3 regions of the Streptomyces sp. NPDC021019 genome follow, and region 1 is predicted to be linked to each of the others. Evidence: riboswitches for the same ligand, from Rfam matches in the RefSeq annotation. Region 1 holds a riboswitch; each other region holds the start of a gene.
The links. Region 1 has a riboswitch for thiamine pyrophosphate ahead of ACH4RG_RS10470 (thiamine ABC transporter substrate binding subunit). Riboswitches for the same ligand answer to the same signal wherever they lie in the genome.
Positions count from the first base shown of each region.

Region 2: it holds a riboswitch for thiamine pyrophosphate, as region 1 does, so the genes downstream of both, thiO (glycine oxidase ThiO) here and ACH4RG_RS10470 (thiamine ABC transporter substrate binding subunit) in region 1, are expected to answer to the same signal.
Region 3: it holds a riboswitch for thiamine pyrophosphate, as region 1 does, so the genes downstream of both, thiC (phosphomethylpyrimidine synthase ThiC) here and ACH4RG_RS10470 (thiamine ABC transporter substrate binding subunit) in region 1, are expected to answer to the same signal.

Region 1 covers NZ_JBIRQR010000001.1:2,259,006-2,266,234, forward strand. Annotated here, with positions in the region: gene rpsB (30S ribosomal protein S2) at 301-1,233, shown strand; gene tsf (translation elongation factor Ts) at 1,333-2,169, shown strand; gene pyrH (UMP kinase) at 2,331-3,107, shown strand; gene frr (ribosome recycling factor) at 3,230-3,787, shown strand; gene ACH4RG_RS10460 (phosphatidate cytidylyltransferase) at 3,787-4,872, shown strand; gene rlmN (23S rRNA (adenine(2503)-C(2))-methyltransferase RlmN) at 4,981-6,087, shown strand; TPP riboswitch at 6,167-6,283, shown strand; gene ACH4RG_RS10470 (thiamine ABC transporter substrate binding subunit) at 6,365-7,229, shown strand, end outside.
Region 2 covers NZ_JBIRQR010000002.1:349,329-356,557, reverse strand. Annotated here, with positions in the region: gene ACH4RG_RS12530 (sulfite oxidase-like oxidoreductase) at 1-564, shown strand, start outside; gene ACH4RG_RS12525 (deoxyribonuclease IV) at 531-1,427, opposite strand; gene pknB (Stk1 family PASTA domain-containing Ser/Thr kinase) at 1,434-3,365, opposite strand; gene ACH4RG_RS12515 (thiazole synthase) at 3,565-4,359, opposite strand; gene thiS (sulfur carrier protein ThiS) at 4,362-4,622, opposite strand; gene thiO (glycine oxidase ThiO) at 4,619-5,839, opposite strand; TPP riboswitch at 5,837-5,949, opposite strand; gene ACH4RG_RS12500 (hypothetical protein) at 6,001-6,342, shown strand; gene ACH4RG_RS12495 (NAD(P)/FAD-dependent oxidoreductase) at 6,422-7,229, shown strand, end outside.
Region 3 covers NZ_JBIRQR010000001.1:213,215-220,443, forward strand. Annotated here, with positions in the region: gene ACH4RG_RS00970 (DUF5326 family protein) at 164-376, shown strand; gene ACH4RG_RS00975 (IclR family transcriptional regulator) at 769-1,545, shown strand; gene ACH4RG_RS00980 (SsgA family sporulation/cell division regulator) at 1,647-2,084, shown strand; gene ACH4RG_RS00985 (YibE/F family protein) at 2,108-3,454, opposite strand; TPP riboswitch at 3,526-3,659, shown strand; gene thiC (phosphomethylpyrimidine synthase ThiC) at 3,652-5,469, shown strand; gene ACH4RG_RS00995 (DUF805 domain-containing protein) at 5,789-6,142, shown strand; gene ACH4RG_RS01000 (hypothetical protein) at 6,213-7,043, opposite strand.

The DNA.
Region 1 (7,229 bases):
CTGGATTCCGGGGATCGAGGACCGCCCCTGTGGACTACTCGCCGGTTGTGGATATCGCGGCCACCCGGCCGTGGACGTCACCGTCGCCCGGTTGTGGACATCGCCGTCATCAGGCACCCGACCGGTCCCGTACACTTCTTACGGCGATCCGGGTCACCGGGTCGACTTCGCACGCCCCGCCACCTCCCTCTTCTCGGAGGTGGCCGCGCTCCTCGGTCCTTCGTGGCACGGCGCGTCGGGGCGTCAGGCGCGAGCGCAAACCTGCGGTCGCGGTAACCGAGCACCTCAAGGAGTACGGCCATGGCCGTCGTCACGATGCGGGAGCTGCTGGAAAGCGGCGTCCACTTCGGTCACCAGACCCGTCGCTGGAACCCGAAGATGAAGCGCTTCATCTTCACCGAGCGCAACGGCATTTACATCATCGACCTGCTCCAGTCGCTGTCGTACATCGACCGCGCCTACGAGTTCGTCAAGGAGACCGTCGCCCACGGCGGCTCCATCATGTTCGTGGGTACGAAGAAGCAGGCCCAGGAGGCCATCGCCGAGCAGGCGACGCGCGTCGGCATGCCGTACGTCAACCAGCGTTGGCTCGGTGGCATGCTCACCAACTTCTCCACCGTCTACAAGCGCCTTCAGCGTCTGAAGGAGCTCGAGCTCATCGACTTCGAGGACGTGGCCGCCTCCGGCCTCACCAAGAAGGAGCTCCTGGTCCTCTCGCGCGAGAAGGCCAAGCTGGAGAAGACCCTCGGTGGTATCCGCGAGATGCAGAAGGTGCCCAGCGCCGTCTGGATCGTCGACACCAAGAAGGAGCACATCGCCGTCGGTGAGGCGCGCAAGCTCCACATCCCGGTCGTCGCGATCCTCGACACCAACTGCGACCCCGACGAGGTCGACTACAAGATTCCGGGCAACGACGACGCGATCCGCTCCGTCACCCTGCTCACCCGCGTGATCGCCGACGCGGTCGCCGAGGGCCTCATCGCCCGCTCCGGTGCCGCCACCGGTGACTCGAAGCCGGGCGAGAAGGCCGCCGGCGAGCCCCTCGCCGAGTGGGAGCGCGACCTGCTCGAGGGCGACAAGAAGGACGAGACCGCGGCTGCCGCCGAGGTCCAGACCTCTGTCGAGACCGAGAAGGACGCCGCAGCCGACGTCGAGACGCCGGCCGAGGCCGCTGTCGAGGCTCCGGCCGCCGCCGAGGCCCCGGCCGCCGACGCGGACGCCGAGCAGGCCTGACACCCGTCACGGCTGCTGACGGCGGGGGCCGACGCCACAAGCGTCGCCCCCGCCGTTCACCCGTAGATCTTTCAGACTTCGAGAGAGACATACAGACTCATGGCGAACTACACCGCCGCTGACGTCAAGAAGCTCCGCGAGCTCACCGGCGCCGGCATGATGGACTGCAAGAAGGCGCTCGACGAGGCTGACGGCAACGTCGACAAGGCCGTCGAGGCGCTCCGTATCAAGGGCCAGAAGGGCGTCGCCAAGCGCGAGGGCCGCTCTGCCGAGAACGGTGCCGTCGTCTCCCTCATCTCCGAGGACCAGACGTCCGGCGTCCTCCTCGAGCTGAAGTGCGAGACGGACTTCGTCGCCAAGGGCGAGAAGTTCCAGGCCGTCGCCAACACCCTCGCCGCTCACGTCGCCGCGACCTCCCCGGCCGACATCGAGGCGCTCCTCGCCTCCGAGATCGAGGCCGGCAAGACCGTCCAGGCGTACGTCGACGAGGCCAACGCCAACCTCGGCGAGAAGATCGTCCTGGACCGCTTCGCGCAGTTCACCGGTGCCTACGTCGGTGTGTACATGCACCGCACCATGCCCGACCTGCCCCCGCAGATCGGTGTTCTGGTCGAGCTGGACAAGGCCGACGCCGAGCTGGCCAAGGGCATCGCGCAGCACATCGCCGCCTTCGCCCCGAAGTACCTGTCCCGCGAGGACGTCCCGGCCGAGGTCGTCGAGGCCGAGCGTCGCGTCGCCGAGGAGACCACGCGCGCCGAGGGCAAGCCCGAGGCCGCGCTCCCGAAGATCGTCGAGGGTCGCGTCAACGGCTTCTTCAAGGAGGCCACCCTCCTCGGCCAGCCGTACGCGCTGGACGCCAAGAAGTCCGTTCAGAAGGTCCTGGACGAGGCCGGTGTCACCCTGAAGCGCTTCTCGCGCATCAAGGTCGGCATCTGAGTCCGTCCGGGCGTACAGCGCCGGACCCGATAGGGTCTGGTGCAGTCGACGGCCGCACCCACGCCGGACGACCGCAGATCTGACGAGGAGGCCATTGCCGCTGTAGGGACACCAGACCCACCGGCAATGGCCTTCTTCGTATGTGCACGAGGAGAATTTCCATGGACAAGGGCGCGGACGCCATGCAGGCCGACGACCAGCGCGACGACGACAAGGGGTCCGGGCGCTTCATGCTGAAGCTCTCCGGTGAGGCATTCGCCGGTGGCGGCGGTCTCGGCGTCGACCCCGACGTCGTGCACACCATCGCCCGCGAGATCGCCGCCGTCGTACGCGACGGCGCCCAGATCGCGGTGGTCATCGGGGGAGGTAACTTCTTCCGCGGCGCCGAGCTCCAGCAGCGCGGCATGGACCGGGCCCGGTCCGACTACATGGGCATGCTCGGCACCGTCATGAACTGCCTGGCACTCCAGGACTTCCTGGAGAAGGAGGGCATCGACTCGCGCGTCCAGACCGCCATCACCATGGGTCAGGTCGCCGAGCCGTACATCCCGCTCCGCGCCGTACGGCACCTGGAGAAGGGGCGCGTGGTGATCTTCGGCGCCGGTATGGGCATGCCGTACTTCTCCACCGACACCACCGCCGCCCAGCGTGCCCTGGAGATCGACGCCGAGGCGCTGCTCATGGGGAAGAACGGCGTGGACGGGGTCTACGACTCCGACCCGAAGGCCAACCCCGACGCGGTGAAGTTCGACGCACTGGAGTACGGCGAGGTGATCACCCGCAATCTGAAGATCGCCGACGCCACCGCCATCACGCTCTGCCGTGACAACCAGCTCCCGATCCTCGTCTTCGAGCTGACCACCGAGGGCAATATCGCTCGCGCGGTCAAGGGTGAGAAGATCGGCACGCTCGTGAGCGACGAGAGCACCCGGGCCTGACGGCCCCCCAGGATGGACAACGGCCTGCCGGTCGGACACCGTGCAGGTGAGGACGCGACGCAGGACCCGCAGGGCCAGGCGATGACGACGCCGGGCCCACCCAAGACACGCAGGAGCACGTGGTGATCGAAGAAATCCTCCTCGAGGCCGAGGAGAAGATGGAGAAGGCCGTTGTCGTCGCGAAAGAGGACTTCGCCGCGATCCGTACCGGCCGCGCGCACCCGGCGATGTTCAACAAGATCGTCGCCGACTACTACGGCGCGCTGACCCCGATCAACCAGCTGGCCTCGTTCTCGGTTCCCGAGGCGCGGATGGCCGTCGTGACGCCGTTCGACAAGACCGCGCTGCGCAACATCGAGCAGGCGATCCGCGACTCCGACCTCGGCGTCAACCCGAGCAACGACGGCAATATCATCCGGGTGACGTTCCCCGAGCTCACCCAGGACCGCCGCAAGGAGTACATCAAGGTCGCCAAGACCAAGGCCGAGGACTCCAAGATCTCGATCCGCTCCATCCGCCGCAAGGCCAAGGAGACCCTCGACAAGCTCGTCAAGGACAAGGAGTCCGGCGAGGACGAGGTGCGCCGCGCCGAGAAGGAGCTCGACGACACCACCGCGAAGTACGTCGCGCAGGTGGACGAGCTGCTCAAGCACAAGGAAGCCGAGCTGCTCGAAGTCTGATGAACGACTCTTCCCGGGGTGCCCCGCAAGGAGCCGGTTACTGGGGCACGCCCGAGATGAGGGCTGCCCCGGCGGGTCCTGCCCACGATGTGCATGGCGCCCAGCAGACTCGGCCCATGCCCAACGTGCCGGACGTTCCCGACGCAGGTAGAGACGCGCTGAGCCGCGACGGCCGGGACAGGGAAGCCGCTCACGTCAGCGGCCCCCTGTTCCGAGACGAGAAGCCGCAGGAGCCCATGTCCACCCCGCTGCCGCCCCCGCCGCAGAAGAAGCGCGCGGGGCGTGATCTGCGCGCCGCCATAGGGGTGGGCGTGGGTCTCGGCGCCGTCATCGGCGTCTCGCTGTTCATCGTGAAGGCCGCTTTCATCGGCGTGATAGTGGCCGCGGTCGTCGTCGGCCTCTGGGAGCTGACCTCCCGCCTCCAGGAACGCAAGGACATCAAGGCGCCCCTGGTGCCGTTGGCCGTCGGCGGAGCCGCGATGGTCGTCGCGGGTTACGCGCGAGGACCCGAGGGCGCCTGGATCGCCATGGCCCTGACCGCCCTGGCGGTGCTGGTCTGGCGGATGACCGAGCCGCCGGACGGGTATCTCAAGGACGTCACGGCCGGAGTCTTCGCGGCGTTCTACGTGCCCTTCCTGGCCACCTTCGTCGCCCTGATGCTGACGGCGGACGACGGGTCGTGGCGGGTCCTGACCTTCCTGGTCCTCACCGTGGTCAGCGACACGGGCGCGTACGCGGTCGGCTGGCGCTTCGGCACGCACAAGCTCGCCCCGCGCATCAGCCCCGGGAAGACCCGCGAGGGCCTGCTCGGAGCGGTCGCCTTCGCGATGGTCGCCGGCGCGCTGTGCATGGAGTTCCTGATCGACGGCGGCGCCTGGTGGCAGGGACTGCTGCTCGGCCTCGCGGTCGCGGCCAGTGCGACCCTCGGCGACCTGGGCGAGTCCATGATCAAGCGGGACCTCGGGATCAAGGACATGGGCACCCTGCTCCCGGGCCACGGCGGCATCATGGACCGGCTGGACTCGCTCCTGCCGACCGCGCCGGTCGTCTGGCTGTTGCTGGTGCTGTTCGTCGGCTCCGGCTGACCGTCCGGCTCCCCGGCACCCTGTTTCACCTGCACGTTTCGCGAGTGAGGGCCCGTCGTCCACAGGGCGGCGGGCCCTCGCCCGTCTGTCTGCGACACTGGATGAACCATGCCTAAGCCCGGAGAACTCACTTTCGTCGCGCCCCGCGGATCCAAGAAGCCGCCGCGGCACATCGCCGACCTCACGCCCGCCGAGCGCAAGGAAGCGGTCGCCGCGACCGGTGAGAAGCCGTTCCGCGCCCAGCAGCTCTCGCAGCACTACTTCGCGCGGTACGCGGCCGATCCGGCCGAGTGGACCAACATTCCGGCCGGATCACGGGAGAAGCTCGCCGAGGCGCTGTTCCCCGATCTGATGTCCGTGATGCGGCACATCAGCTGCGACGACGACACCACGCGCAAGACCCTGTGGAAGCTGCACGACGGGACGCTCGTCGAGTCCGTCCTGATGCGCTATCCCGACCGCGTCACGATGTGCATCTCCTCGCAGGCCGGCTGCGGAATGAACTGCCCGTTCTGCGCCACCGGGCAGGCCGGCCTCGACCGCAACCTGTCGACCGCCGAGATCGTGCACCAGATCGTCGACGGCATGCGTGCCCTGCGCGACGGCGAGGTGCCCGGCGGGCCCGCGCGGCTGTCCAACATCGTCTTCATGGGCATGGGCGAGCCGCTTGCCAACTACAACCGCGTGGTCGGCGCGATCCGCCGTCTCACCGACCCGGAGCCGGACGGCCTCGGCCTGTCGCAGCGCGGGATCACCGTCTCCACCGTGGGACTCGTCCCGGCCATGCTGCGCTTCGCCGACGAGGGCTTCAAGTGCCGCCTCGCCGTCTCGCTGCACGCCCCGGACGACGAGCTGCGCGACACCCTGGTCCCCGTCAACACCCGGTGGAACGTCCGCGAGGTGCTGGACGCCGCCTGGGAGTACGCGGAGAAGTCCGGCCGCCGGATCTCCATCGAGTACGCCCTGATCCGGGACATCAACGACCAGGCCTGGCGGGGCGACCGGCTCGGCCGGCTGCTCAAGGGCAAGCGGGTGCACGTCAACCTGATCCCGCTGAACCCCACGCCCGGCTCGAAGTGGACCGCCTCGCGGCCCGAGGACGAGAAGGCCTTCGTCGAGGCCATCGCCGCCCACGGCGTGCCCGTCACCGTCCGGGACACCCGCGGTCAGGAGATCGACGGGGCCTGCGGGCAGCTGGCGGCCTCCGAGCGCTGAGGGCTGTTCCGTAGCCCTTGGCCTCTCCCGCCCGGGCGGCCGAAATCCGCCGGTGTAGCCTGGGCCCGAAATCAACTTCATATTCCGACAGGGGAGCGCCACAGCGCTGAGAGTGCGGCACCAAGGACAGGTTGGCCGCAGACCCTCTGAACCTCGCCCGGGTCATTCCGGGTAGGAAGTTCGGACCTTACTCAAGCTGTTGCGCCCTGCCCGCTTCCGGTTCGCCGGACGGCGGGCGGGGCCGCGTCTCTTCCTGGTCATCTCCAGGAGGAATCACATGAACACCACCACGAAGTACGCGGCGACCGCACTCGCCGCCGCTCTCGGCGTCACCGTGCTCGCGGGCTGCGGAGACGACGGCTCCGCGGGCTCCGGGGCGTCCAAGGGCACCGGCTCCAAGACCGTCACCCTGGTCAGCCACGACTCCTTCAACGTCTCGGACAAGGTGCTGAAGGCGTTCACGAAGGAGACCGGCTACAAGGTCGAGATCCTCAAGAGCGGCGACGCCGGGGCCGCGCTCAACCAGGAGATCCTGACCAAGGGCTCCCCGCGCGGCGACGTCTTCTTCGGCGTCGACAACACCCTGCTCTCCCGCGCCCTCGACAACGGCCTGTTCACCGCGTACGAGGCCAAGGGCCTGGACACGGTCGCGGCGGACACACAGATGGACGAGAAGAAGCGGGTCACGCCCGTCGACACCGGCGACATCTGCGTCAACTACGACAAGAAGTACTTCGCCGACAAGAAGCTCGCCCCGCCGAAGACCTTCGACGACCTGCTGAAGCCCGCGTACAAGAACCTCCTCGTCACCGAGAACGCCGCGAGTTCCTCGCCCGGCCTCGGCTTCCTGCTCGGCACCATCGCCGCCCAGGGCGAGGACGGCTACGAGGCGTACTGGAAGAAGCTGAAGGCCAACGGTGTCAAGGTCGTCGACGGCTGGGAGCAGGCGTACAACGAGGAGTTCTCCGGCTCGGCGGGCGGCAAGAAGGCCAACGCCGACCGGCCGCTCGTCGTCAGCTACGCCTCCAGCCCGCCCGTCGAGGTGCTCTACGCCGACCCGCAGCCGAAGGAGGCCCCCACCGGGGTCGCCACCGGTACCTGCTTCCGGCAGACCGAGTACGCGGGGCTGCTGACCGGGGCGA
Region 2 (7,229 bases), on a different contig from region 1:
CAACGCGGATGGCCGGTCACCCACTACGGGCCCGTTCCCAAGTTCAAGCCCGACCGCTGGGAGTTCCGGGTCTTCGGGGCCACCGCCGACGGTGACAAGCACTGCTGGAACCACCAGGAGTTCTCGGCGCTGCCGTTCTCCTCGGTCGTCGCCGATCTGCACTGCGTGACGAAGTTCAGCATGATCGGCGCCGAATGGGGCGGAACCCCCGCCCGTACGGTCCTCGAACTGGCGCCGCCCGCCCCCGACGCCACCCATGTGATGGTCTGGGCGGAGTACGGCTTCTCGTCGAACCTGCGCCTCGACGACTTCGCCTCCGAGCACACCCTGTTCGCCACCCACAAGGACGGCGAACTCCTCACCGCCGAGCACGGCTTCCCGCTCCGCCTCGTCGTCCCGCATCTGTACGCCTGGAAAGGCCCCAAATGGGTCCGCGGCATCGAGTACATGACGGCCGACCGGCGCGGATTCTGGGAGGAGCGGGGCTACCACAACATCGGCGACCCCTGGGGCGAGCAGCGCTACTCCTATCAGGAGGAGCCCGGGGACGGCCCCGAGCTCTGACCCGTCTCCCGTAGCCCTTTCAGCCGGGCCACGTCCGCCGCGTGCCCGTCCTTGCCGCCGGGCGTCTCGATGATCAGCGGCACGCCTTCGGTCGCCGGATGCGCGAGCAGCTCCCGGAAGGGCTCCACCCCGATGTGACCGGCGCCGATGTTCTCGTGCCGGTCCTTGTGGGCGCCCACGACGTCCTTGGAGTCATTGGCGTGGATCAGCTTGAGCCGCCCCTCGCCGACCGTGTCCACCAGCAGGTCGAGCGTCTGCCGCATCCCCGAGGGGCCGGCCAGATCGTGCCCGGCGGCGTAGATGTGGCACGTGTCCAGGCAGATGCCCAGCTTCGGGTGGGAGTCCAGCGCCTCGAAGTACGGACCGAAGTCCCAGGTCCGCGAGCAGAGCGAGAAACCCTGGCCGGCCGTCGACTCCAGCAGCAGATCCGGGGAGTCGTCGTGGGTCAGCTCGTCCAGCAGCGGGCGCATGTGCTCGCGCACCTGGGCCAGCGCCTCGGCGCGCGGCCGTCCGCCGGTCGCCGAACCGGTGTGCACCACCACGCCCAGCGCGCCGATCTCGCGGGCCCGCCGCAGTGAGTGGCGCAGGGACTCCACAGACCTCTCGACCGTCGCCTCGGTGTGCGAGCCGAAGTTGATCAGATACGGGGCGTGGACGTACGCCGGGATCGAGGCCGCCCGGCACCCGGCCCGGAACAGCTCGTCCTGTGCCGGGTTACCGGCGGGCGTGGCCCAGCCGCGCGGATTGGCCACGAAGACCTGCACGGTCTCCGCCGCCAGCTCCCGGGCGTACTCCAGGCCGACCTTGGCCAGGCCGCCGGCGACCGGCACGTGTCCGCCCACCGGATTGCGCAGGGTGTGCATCTGGTTCTAGAACCCCTTGGTCTTGATCGTGATCGTGGACCCCTCGGGGGCCTGCTCGCCGCCGTCCACGGACTGGCTCGCGATCGTGTCGCTGAAGGAGAGGAACGGCCGGTCGACCTTCACGTCGAAGCCCGCCTCCTCCAGGGTGCTCCGCGCCTCGTCGACGTCCCGGCCGGTGACGTCCGGGACGTCCAGCATCCGGGGGCCCTGGGAGACGGTCAGCTCGATCGTGTCGCCCTCGGCGGCCTCGGTCCCTCCGCCGGGGGACTGCTCGGCCACATCGCCCTCGGCCTCGGCGGAGTGGACCCGGCCCGGCAGCACCTCGGCCTTCAGCCCCTCGGCCTCCAGCTCGGCGGTGGCCTCCTCGGCGGAGAGCCCGGTGACGTCCGGGACGTCGATCGGGGCGCCCTTGCTGACGACGAGCGCCACGGCCGTGTCCGGGTTGCGGCCCGTGCCCGCGCGGGGATCCGTGCGGATCACCTCGCCGCGGGCCACGTCCTCGCTGAACTCCCTGGTCACCATCCCGGGGGCCAGGCCCACCTTCTTCAGGGAGCGCCGGGCGTCCGCGAGGGAGCGGCCCACGACATCGGGCACCCGCACGATCTCCGGACCCCGTGAGACGACGAGCTTCACCGAGCCGTTGCCCCGGATCCGGTCGCCCGAGGAGGGGTCGCTGCTCACGACCGAGCCCCGCTCGACGGTGTCGCTGAAGACCCGCTCCACGCCCTTCAGCCCGAGCCCCTCGTCGGAGAGCCGCTTCTCGGCGGTCTGCTGGGTCTGGCCCAACAGCGAGGGGACCCGGGTGAACTGCCCGGAGTTGATGTACCAGACGCCCGTCCCGACGCCCAGCGTCAGCAGTACGGCGGCGAGCACCGTGATCAGCTTGCGGTGCGGCCCGCCGAACGGGCCGCGACGGCCGGTCCCGCGCCGGGGAGCGGCAGGGTCCGCGGGCGGCATCACCAGTCGGCTGGTGCGGTGCACTCCGGCCCCGTCGCCGTCCGCCGGGAGGGCCCGCGGGATCACGCTCGTACGGTCGTCCGCGCCGTCATGGGCATCCGACAGGGCCCCCGGCGGTACGGCGTCCAGCTCGGCGTCGGTCAGCGTGGCACGGGCCTCACGCGCCTCGGCCAGCAGCAGCACCGCGTCGTGCGGGCGCACCTCGGGATTGCGGGCGGTCGCGCTCGCCACCAGGCTGTCCAGCGCGACCGGAAGCCCCGGCACGACGGCGGAGGGGGCGGGGACGTCGGAGTTGAGGTGCCGGTAGATGACCTGGGCGGCGTTCTCGCCGGTGTGCGGCTTGACGCCGGTCAGCATCTCGTAGAGAACGACCCCACAGGCGTACACATCACTGCGGGTGTCGGCGCTGCCGTGCTCGATCTGCTCGGGGGCCAGATACGACACGGTGCCCAGCAGGGAGCCGGTCGTGTCGGTGGCCGTGCCGACCGCCCTGACCAGGCCGAAGTCGGCGACCTTCACCCGGCCGTCGTCCCCTATCAGGACGTTCTCCGGCTTCATGTCCCGGTGCACGAACCCCGCCCGGTGCGCGGCGCCGAGCGCGGCGAGGACCGGCTCCAGGATGTCCAGCGCCGCCCGGGGCTGCAGGGCCCCGCGCTCGCGCAGCACGTCGCGCAGGGTGCAGCCCGCCACGTACTCCATCGCGAGGTAGACATACGCGCCCTCGGCGCCCTGGTCGAAGACCGCGACGACATTGGGGTGCGCCAGGCGGGCCACCGACTTGGCCTCACGGATGAAGCGCTCGACGAACGAGACGTCGGTGGCGAGCGCCGGATGCATCACCTTGAGGGCGAGCACCCGGTCCAGGCGGGTGTCCACGGCCCGGTAGACCGTGGCCATCCCGCCGACGGCGATGCGCGCCTCAATGCGATACCGGCCGTCGAGCAGCTGCCCGACGAGAGGGTCCTGGAGGGTCGTGTCCACACCGGGAGTCTACGAGCCGCCGCCGACACCCCGGACTGGCGAGGGCGTTCCCGGGGCCGTCTTGCAGCCGATCCGTGACAGGGACACGCCCTGCGGTCGCGCGCCCGGGCGCGCGACCCATCCGAGGGCCCTTGCACGCCCCTCCGGCGATCGAGGAGAAGAGGGCCCGGGGGCGGCGCCCCCGAACCCGTACCGGCTCTCAGAACGCCGGCCGCTCCGGGTCCAGCGTCGCCCGGCCGTCCACCGGGGACGACGCCCGGGCGAAGTGACGACGGGGGATACGGCCCGCGCGGTGGGCCAGTCGGCCCGCCTCCACCGCGTGACGCATCGCACCCGCCATCAGCTCCGGCTCCTGGGCCCGGGTCACGGCCGAGGCGAGCATCACAGCGGCGCACCCCAGCTCCATCGCCTGCGCCGCGTCCGAGGCGGTCCCGGCCCCCGCGTCGAGGATCACCGGCACCCCGGCCCGCTCGACGATCAGCTCGAAGTTGTGCGGGTTGCGGATGCCGAGCCCGCTGCCGATCGGGGAGCCGAGCGGCATGATCGCCGCGCACCCCACGTCCTCCAGCTTCCGCGCCAGGACCGGATCGTCGTTGGTGTACGGCAGCACGGTGAACCCGTCGTCGACCAGGACCTCCGCCGCGTCCAGCAGCTCGATCGGATCGGGCAGCAGGGTCCGCTCGTCGGCCACCACCTCCAGCTTCACCCAGTCGGTGCCGAGCGCTTCCCTGGCCAGCCGGGCGGTCAGCACCGCCTCGCCCGCGGTGAAGCAGCCGGCGGTGTTCGGCAGGACCTGGATGGAGAGCCGCTCCAGCACCGAGAGCACCGAGCCCCGCACGGTCGGGTCCAGCCGGCGCATCGCGACCGTGGTCAGCTCGGTGCCGGAGGCGATCAGCGAGCGCTCCAGCACCTCCAGGCTGGGGGCTCCGCCGGTGCCCATGATCAGCCGGGAGCCGAAGGTGGCGGGTCCCAGCGTGAAGACGTCGTCCGACATGGTCAGCCTCCCTGGACGGCGGTCAGGACCTCGACGCGGTCGCCCTCGCCGAGCCTCGTCGCGGCCCACTGGCCGCGCGGGACGACGCTCTCGTTGACGGCGGCGGCGACCCCGGAGCGGGCCGGGGTCAGCGTGGCGACGAGGGCGTCCAGGTCCGTTCCGGCGGGAACGGCGCGGACCTCCCCGTTCACCGAGACGGAGACGGGGGCGGCGGACACGGGGACGGTGGCGGCGGGTTCCGGTACGGCTCGCTGCTGGGTCATACGGGCTGCTCCTGGGGTACGAGGGCGGCGAGGGCGGCGGGTTCGAAACGGCGGGGGGTGAAGGGGCGGGCCGCCCCGGGCAGTTCGCCGGTGGTCAGGACGTCGGCCATCGCGTCCCCGGTGACGGGTGTCAGCAGGACGCCGTTGCGGTGGTGGCCGGTGGCGAGCAGCAGACCGGGCAGGGCGGTCGGGCCGAGCAGCGGGGCGTTGTCGGGCGAGGCGGGACGCAGACCGGCCCGGGTCTCGGTGAGCGGCAGCTCGGTGATGCCCGGTACCAGCTCGTGGGCGTCGCGCAGCAGCTCGTAGACCCCGCCGGCGGTGACCGTGGTGTCCCAGCCCATCTCCTCGCTGGTGGCGCCGACGACCAGCTCGCCGTTCTCGCGCGGCACGAGGTAGACGTGACCGCCCCGGACCACGGCGCGCACCGTGCGGCTGAGGAAGGGGGCGTACGCCCGGGGCACGGTGAGCCGGAGCACCTGGCCCTTGACCGGGCGGACCGGCGGCACGAGCTCCGGGGGGAGCCCGGCGAGCCGACCGCTGAGACTGCCCGCGGCGAGCACGACCTGATCGGCCGCGAACTCCGTACCGTCGCCGAGCAGCGCCCCGACGGCCCGGTCCCCGGCCAGGGCGAGCCGCTCGGCGGTCGTCCGGCGGAACACGACCCCGGCCCGTTCGCACGCGGTCAGCAGCGCCGCGGCGAGGCGGCGGGGATCCACCTGGTGGTCGCCGTCGACCCGGAGGCCGCCGCGGACGCCCGGGGCCAGCATCGGCTCCAGACGGCGGCACTCACGGCCGCTCAGCCAGACCGACTCCAGGCCCGAACGCTCCTGGAGGGCGTGCAGTTCGCGCAGATGCGCCCGGTCGTCGGAGTCCAGTGCGACGGCGAGCGTGCCGCAGGTCCGGAAACCGGTGTCCTGGCCGCTCGCCTCCTCCAGCTCGGCGACGAACGAGGGATAGCGGGCGGCGGAGGCGAGGTTGAGCCCGAGCAGCATCTGCTCGCCGTAGTGCAGTTCGGTGACGGCGGCCAGCATGCCCGCCGCGACCTGTGCGGCACCGCCGCCCGGCTCCGGGTCCGCGACCGTGACGCGCAGTCCCCGCTGGGTGGCCCGCCACGCCGTGACCAGGCCGATGATTCCGCCCCCGATGACGAGGACGTCGGATCCGGAGCCTCTCTTGACGAGGGCATCGGATCCGGAGCTTCTCTCCGAGACGCGCATGAGTGTGCAGCCCCTCCCTTCGCCGGCATGACCCGGAGCAGGTTCGTACGGTCGGAGGCCGGCCAGCCTCCCTCTCAGCCCGGTGCGTCCGGGCTCCCGCGAGTGTTCTACCGTGGCCAGCCTAGACCCCCTCGCCCGCGGCCAGTAAGGGAGCGCCCGCCATGGCCCGTTCGCTCGACGGACTCGTCCTGTCGCCCGTCGCCGACCAGGCCCCGGGCCAGGTCGGCACCCGCACCCGCTTCACGTACCACGAGCTGGACGGTCGGATCTGGGCCGAGTACGCGGGTGGCGACGTGGAGCGCGGTCATCTCGTCGGCACCCGCGACGGGGACGCGCTGGACTTCCGCTACGTGCAGCTCAAGCAGGACGGAACGACCTCGTCCGGGCACTGCCTCTCCACGGTCGTCGAGCTCGCCGACGGCCGGGTGCGGCTGGAGGAGCGGTGGGCCTGGGAGTCCCAGGAGGGCAGCGGCACCAGCGTGGTGGAACAGCTTCCTTCCTGAGCTCCCTGCTGGGTCGCTTCCTGGTTTCCTTCCCGGCACCCCCCTGCCTGACGGCCCGTCAGGTGATTAAGGTGGACGAGTGAGCGAGCAGACGGAACAGCGGGCGGCACCACGGCACGTCGTGGTCGTCGGTGCGGGCATGGCGGGCGTGCGGAGCGCCGTGGCCCTGCGCGAGGCGGGCTTCACCGGGCCCGTCACCCTGATCGGCGCCGAACCCCACCAGCCCTACGACCGGCCGCCGTTGTCCAAGGCCGTCCTGCTGGGCAAGGCCGAGGACTCCGCCTTCGACGTCGACTTCGAGGGGTTGGACATCACCCTGCGCCTCGGCCTGGACGTCACCGGGCTGCGCGCCGCCGACCATGTGCTGGACACCGCCGACGGGCCGGTGTCCTACGACGCCCTGGTCCTCGCGACCGGCGCGGAGCCGAGGACCCTGCCCGGCGCCGAGGGCGTGCCCGGTGTCCACCTGCTGCGCACCCTCGACGACGCCGCGCGGCTGCGGCCCGTCCTGGACCGGCAGCACGACGTGGTCGTCGTCGGGGCGGGCTGGATCGGCGCGGAGTTCGCCACCGCCGCCCGCGCCGCGGGCTGCGCCGTCACCGTCGTCGAGGCCGCCGCCCGCCCGCTCGCGGGCGCCCTGCCCGCCGAGGTGGCCGCCCCGATGGCCGCCTGGTACGCCGACAGCGGCGCCGAACTCCTCACCGGGACCCGGGTCGACCGCGTCGAGGAGGGGGCCGTCGTCCTCGACGACGGCCGGGTCCTGCCCGCCGGAGCCGTGGTCGTCGGCATCGGCGCGCGCCCCGCCACCCGCTGGCTCGCCGGCTCCGGGGTCGCGCTCGGCCCGGACGGCTCGGTCACCGCCGACAGCGCGCTGCGCACCTCGCTCC
Region 3 (7,229 bases), 2.0 Mb from region 1:
GGCGCCGGGAGTCGAGCTCCGTCCCGGGGACCCGATGCGCCCGTCCCCGGGATCCCTAGGGGCTCGATCAGGGGTCTTCAAGGGCTGCCCGCCCCCCGCGGGAGGCCCTCGCGCCTTTAGCATCGGAGCAAGGACTCAGAGAGACGAGGTAGAGGCGATGGCCGTGCGGGAGATATTCGCGGGAATGCCCTGGTGGGTGAAGTGGATCGCGGTGCCCGTCATTGCGATCTTCGTGTTCGGCGGGCTGATCGCCAGCGTCGTCGGCTTCGTGATCAGCCTGCTCTTCAAGGCGCTGGTTTTCGTCGTCGTCGTCGGCGGCCTGATCTTCGTCGTCCGCAAGTTCATGTCGTCGTCGTCCTCGCGCGGTGACTGGTAGTACCCGGAACGCGGGTCGGCACGGGGGCGGCCCGTTCCGTCCGGCCCCTTGGCCCGGCCCCTCGACCTCGGGCCCGCAGGGCGAGGTGAGGTCAGCGCCGCCGGGAGATTAGCCCAGCAGAGCTAAGTCCCGGAGGAAACCACCCGTCTGCCGCAGGCGGCCGATACAGTGACAAACCACTGCCGCCATCCGGAATGTGACCTTCCGTCACCATATCGATCACCTGATCGGTCCTGGGTACGACAGTCCGGTCGTTGGCCTTCGATCGTCGGCGCCCGGACCGGTCCTCGCCGGTCACGGGCCGGATCTCCGGTCCTCGGGATCGCGGCAGGCCCGTGGGGGCGGCCCCCACGGGAGGGCCGACGGCCCGTCACCATGCCTGGGGGTGGCCCTTGACCACGGCATCTAGCACCGCTGTGCCGACGTTGATCGGTTCGGTTCAGCGGGCGTTGAGGCTGCTGGAGGCTGTGGGCACCCATCGGGACGGGGCGCCCGCCAAGCAACTGGCACGTGAGGCGGGGCTTCCGCTCCCGACCGCGTACCACTTGCTGCGCACCCTCACCCATGAGGGCTATCTCCGCCGCGAGAACGGTGTCTTCCTGTTCGGTGCGGCCGCCGAGAACCTGACCGTCGCACCCGGGGTCCGGAGCCGCCCGCGCCCCGCCTCCGTCGCCGACTCCCTCGGCCGCTGGCGGGACGTCATCGGAGCCCCGGTGTACTGCGCCGTCTACTGCGACGGCGAGATCGATCTCATCGCCGTCGCGGACGCCCCCGACACCCCGGCCGTGGAGGAGTGGGCCTCGTTCCGGGAAACCGGCCACGCGCACGCCATCGGTCAGTGTCTGCTCGCCCAACTCGACGAGCGAGCCCGCGAGGATCATCTGGACCGGCACCCCGTGCGCCCTCTCACCCGTTACTCAGTGCGAGATCGCGCCACACTTCTGGAACGGCTGCGCACCCTCCGACGAGGTGAACCGGTCATCGAACGCCAGGAGTACGCACTGGGGACCGTGTGCGCCGCGATTCCCGTCACGGCCGGTGCCACGATTGCGGCGATGGCCATTTCCGTACCTCTTGACCGAGAAGAACGGTTGCTCCCCGCAGTCGAACAGCTACGTGGCGAAGTCGCCAGCCTCTTGCGTTCGCTCGTGTTCTCTATCAGTATCTGAAAAATCACTCCTTGTGATCTGCTATCGCGTGCACCACGATGGCGTCAATAGGGCCATGGGGGATCATTCCTGGCCAGATTCATCTACTGCGGGGTTGAACGATGCGCGAATCGGTTCAAGCAGAGGTCATGATGAGCTTCCTCGTCTCCGAGGAGCTCTCGTTCCGTATTCCGGTGGAGCTCCGGTACGAGGTCGGCGATCCGTATGCCATCCGGATGACGTTCCACCTTCCCGGCGATGCCCCGGTGACCTGGGCATTCGGCCGCGAGCTGCTGCTGGACGGGCTCAACAGCCCGAGCGGCGACGGCGATGTGCACATCGGCCCGACGGAGCCCGAGGGCCTCGGCGATGTGCACATCCGGCTCCAGGTCGGCGCGGACCGTGCGCTGTTCCGGGCGGGGACGGCGCCACTCGTGGCGTTTCTCGACCGGACGGACAAGCTCGTGCCGCTCGGTCAGGAGCACACGCTGGGTGACTTCGACGGGAACCTGGAGGATGCACTCGGCCGCATCCTCGCCGAGGAGCAGAACGCGGGCTGACCGGGCGCGCACCCGATGCCCCGTCACCCCGTCTTACGACGACGGCCCCGACCTGTCCGCCCGGGTGCGGGCGTAGCCGCCTGGGCGCCGCCGGACCCCGGGCGGTCCGCGGAGACGACCAGCGCCGCGAGCACCGTGGTCACCGGCACCGAGGCGACCAGGCCGATCGACCCGACCAGCGTGCGGACGATCTCCTCGGCGACCAGCTCGCTGTTGGCCACCGTGCCCACACCGCTCTGGGCGATGGAGAAGAGCAGCAGCAGCGGCAACGCCGCGCCCGCGTACGCCAGCACCAGGGTGTTGACCACCGAGGCGATGTGGTCCCTTCCGATCCGGATACCTGCCCGGTACAGCCCCTTCCAACCCATCCGCGGGTCCGCCTGGTGCAGTTCCCAGACGGCGGAGGTCTGGGTGACCGTCACATCGTCGAGCACCCCGAGCGAGCCGATGATGACGCCGGCCAGCAGCAGACCGCTCATATCGATGTCCGGGTAGAGGCCGTGGATGAGGCCGGTGTTGTCGTCGGTGTTGCCACTCAGGCTCGCCCAGCCGATGAACAGGGAGCCCAACAACCCGATCAGCAGCAGCGAGATCAGCGTGCCGACGACCGCGACCGACGTACGGGCCGTCACCCCGTGGCACAGATAGAGGGCCGCCAGCATGATCGCGCTGGCCCCGATCACCGCCACGACCAGCGGGTTCGAGCCTTGCAGGATCGCCGGCAGGATGAACAGGGTCAGCACGGCGAACGACACGACCAGCGCCACCAGCGCCATCACCCCGCGCATCCTGCCCACCAGGACCACCGCCAGCGCGAAGATCCCGGCCAGCACCGCCATCGGGATCTTCCGGTCCACGTCGGTCACCGAGTACTGGAGGTCGCGCGGCGCGTCGGGGGCGTACGCGACGACCACGCCCTGACCCTCCTTCAGCTGTCGGGGGGCGTCCGGCTGGACCACCTCGACGAACTTCCGGCCCTGGTCGTCGCCGCTGGTCACCTCGATGGTGGCCTTCGCGCACTCCCCCTCCTGCTCGTTGACGGCCTCGCGGCCAGAGGGGGTGGAGGTATCCCCGGTCGGGGGCACCTGCGCGGCGTTGACGTCCGCGCAGTCGACCTTCACGACCTGGACGACCTTGCCGTCCTGGGTCTGTCGGTCGAATCCGACGCCGGTGCGCTCGTGGTCGGGCGCGCCGCCGGGCCAGAACGCGATCAGGCCGACGACGACTGCCGTCGCGAACGGGATCAGCACGGCGGCGATCACCTTGCGCAGGTGCCGGGAGACCGGAGCGGCCGGCCCGTGGCTGTGGGTGTGGCCGTGGCTGTGGCCCTGGGGCGGCTGGGGTGAGGGGTCGCTTCGAGGGGAGGTCACGGGGCGATCATCGCAAGAACAGGAGGGGCCATATGGTCAGCTCGCCCGAAAGGACGCTAGCGTGGAGGCACCTTTGCACACGCGGGAGCTCGGAGCACCGGGCTGAGAGGGCGCTGATCGCCGTACATCCGTACGGGACACGCTGCGCCGACCGCCGAACCTGTTACCGGGTAATGCCGGCGTAGGGAGTAGGTCTCATGACCACAGCGGACGCACGCACGCCTGCCTCGAAACAGAACGACGGAACGCCGGACGGCACGCCGGCCGACGGGACGCGGAACGACGAGGCCGGGAAGTCCATCGGCTGGCACAAGGGGTACGTCCTGGGCTCGCGCCCGGACCTCCGGGTGCCGGTTCGACAGGTGCACCTCACCAACGGCAAGGACGTGACGCTGTACGACACGTCGGGGCCGTACACCGATCCCTCCATCGACACCGATGTCCGGCGGGGCCTCGCGCCCCTGCGGGAGAACTGGATCATCGCCCGCGGCGACACCGAGGAGTACGCGGGCCGGCCGGTCCGCCCCGAGGACGACGGGCTCAAGCACACCTCGCCGCGCGGCGGACTGCGCAACCTCGACGCCGTCTTCCCCGGCCGCCCGCGCCAGCCGCGCCGCAGCCGCGACGGACGTCCCGTCACCCAGCTCGCGTACGCCCGGCGGGGGGAGATCACCCCGGAGATGGAGTACGTGGCGATCCGGGAGAACGTGGAGCCCGAGGTCGTCCGCGAGGAGATCGCGCAGGGCCGGGCGGTGCTGCCGGTCAACGTCAACCATCCCGAGATCGAGCCGATGATCATCGGCAAGCGGTTCCTGGTGAAGGTCAACGCCAACATCGGCAACTCGGCCGTCACCTCCTCCATCGAGGAGGAGGTGGACAAGATGACCTGGGCGACGAAGTGGGGCGCCGACACGGTCATGGACCTGTCCACCGGTCGCAACATCCACACCACCCGGGAGTGGGTGCTGCGCAACTCCCCCGTGCCGATCGGCACCGTCCCGCTCTACCAGGCGCTGGAGAAGGTCGACGGCCGGGCCGAGGAGCTGACCTGGGAGATCTACAAGGACACCGTCATCGAACAGGCCGAGCAGGGCGTGGACTACATGACGGTGCACGCCGGTGTGCGCCTGCCGTACGTCCCGCTGACGGCCCGCCGCAAGACCGGCATCGTCTCGCGGGGCGGCTCGATCATGGCGGCCTGGTGTCTCGCCCACCACAAGGAGTCGTTCCTCTACGAGCACTTCGAGGAGCTCTGCGAGATCCTCGCGACGTACGACGTCACCTACTCCCTGGGCGACGGACTGCGTCCCGGTTCGATCGCGGACGCCAACGACGAGGCACAGTTCGCCGAGCTGCGCACGTTGGGCGAGCTGAACACGGTCGCGAAGCGGTTCGGTGTCCAGACCATGATCGAGGGGCCCGGGCACGTCCCGATGCACAAGATCAAGGAGAACATCGACCTCCAGCAGGAGATCTGCGAGGAGGCGCCCTTCTACACGCTCGGCCCGCTGACCACGGACGTCGCGCCCGCCTACGACCACATCACCTCGGGCATCGGCGCCGCGATGATCGCCTGGTGGGGCACCGCGATGCTCTGTTACGTCACGCCCAAGGAGCACCTGGGGCTGCCGAACCGGGATGACGTGAAGACGGGCGTCATCACCTACAAGATCGCCGCCCACGCGGCCGACCTGGCCAAGGGGCACCCCGGTGCGCAGGAGTGGGACGACGCCCTCTCCGACGCGCGGTTCGAGTTCCGCTGGGAGGACCAGTTCAACCTGGCCCTGGACCCGGACACGGCACGGGAGTTCCATGACGAGACGCTGCCCGCCGAGCCGGCGAAGACAGCGCACTTCTGCTCGATGTGCGGGCCGAAGTTCTGCTCGATGAAGATCTCCCAGGACATCCGGCGTCAGCACGGTGGTTCGCAGCAGGAGATCGAGGAGGGCATGGCCGAGAAGTCGAAGGAGTTCGCGGCCGCCGGCAACCGGGTCTACCTGCCCATCGCCGACTGATGCGGGCCCGGCCGCCGGTCCACCCCCGGCGGTCGGCCCGTCCCCGGCGGTCGGTTCCTCCATGGGACCGAGGTCCGATCCGGCCGGGAACGTAGGGGCGCTCTGTGGCTTACCGAGTAACCACAGTCAGTTCAGCCTGGTTTGACATGGTTGGCTCCGTTGTCAAGCGACAGTATGGATACAGTCGTGTGGCAGCTGTATGTACGTTTGGCCCGCAGCTCACCTGCGCTTGACCCTTTCCTTATCTGTGGCTTACTTTCCGGCTTGCTTGGCTTGAAATTGGCGCCCCCTCGGAACGGGGGCCGGGGAGGGAATCACAGTGAACTGGTACCTGGACGTACTCAAGAACTACGCAGGCTTCAGCGGACGCGCGCGCCGCAAGGAGTACTGGATGTTCGTGCTCTTCAACTTCATCATCGCCGTGGTGCTGTCGGCGCTCGGCATGGCGATCGACACGCAGATCCCGTACTACCTCTACCTCGCCGCGGTCATCGTTCCGTCGCTGGCGGTCATGGTGCGTCGTCTGCACGACACCGGCCGCTCGGGCTGGTGGTTCTTCATCTCGTTCGTCCCGCTGGTCGGCGCCATCATCCTGCTCGTCTTCCTCGCCTCGGAGGGCAAGCCGGAGACGAACCAGCACGGTGCCAACCCGAAGCTGGCTCCGGCCGTCTGACCAACAGCTCCGGAGCACCGTGAGGCCGGGCGCGGCACACAGCCGCCCCGGCCTTCGCCGTACCCGGACCTCACTCCGGCCGGTGCTCCGGTCCGCCGAAGTCCGGGCTCGTGAAATCGGGACTGGTGAACGTCGGTCGGGGACCGGCCGCCGGCCCGTCGTCCGGGCCGGAGAAGTCCGGCCTGCTGTAACCGACCTTCGGGATGCGGTTGGGCGAACGGTGCGGGGTCCGTGCGGCGGGTCCCGCGGTGGGGTCGGCCAGGGCGTCCCGGAGGAACGGGAGGATGCCGCGCTCCAGCAGGGCGTGGCGCCACGCCTCCCTGGCCCGCGCGACGTCCTCCGGCAGCTCCTGCTCCTCGTTCTCGGCGGCCAGGGACGTCGCGCCGTTGCGGAGCGCGGTGACGAGCAGACCGACGGCCGCGACCAGGATCGCCGCGGCGGCGACCGCGGCGAAGAACCACCCCGCGGCGACCATGGAGCCGCCGAAGGTCGCCAACGGGCCGACCGCCTTCAGCAGATAGCCGACGAGCAGGAAGATGACAGCCGCGGAGCCGGCCAGCAGCGGGGTCAGGACCGTGATGACCGCGCCTATGCCGGCGCCCGAGCCGGCCGCCGTGCTCTGCGGCCCGTCCGTGGCCGGTGCGCCGTCGATCCCCTCCGCGGTCGCCGCGCGGCGCAGTTCGCCGCGGGCCTTCACGTAGTGCTCGTACTCGGTGGCCGCGGCCGCGGTGATCAGCGCCGTGGCGCTGAGCGCCATGGTGCGCAGCTGCTCGGTGTTGAGCCGGTCCCCGACGCCCTCCAGGTCCGGGCGTTCATGAGCGTGGCGCAGTGCGTCGCCCAGGATCCGCTCGTACTCGGGTCCGTCCTCGGCCAGCAGGTGCGGAGCGCTTGTCATCTGCATCCCCCGATGCTCCGTCGGTGCCCGGCTGCCCGCGTGTAGACCGGGCGATCGGGCGGAAACGGAGGAGAGCCTGCCACTGATACGCCGATGGTAGAGCGCTCACGGCACGGGGTGACAGGGTGTTTCCAGAATTGGGCCCGGTGGCGGGCCCGTCGATCGGCGAGGTCGGCGCAGGCGGAACCTGAA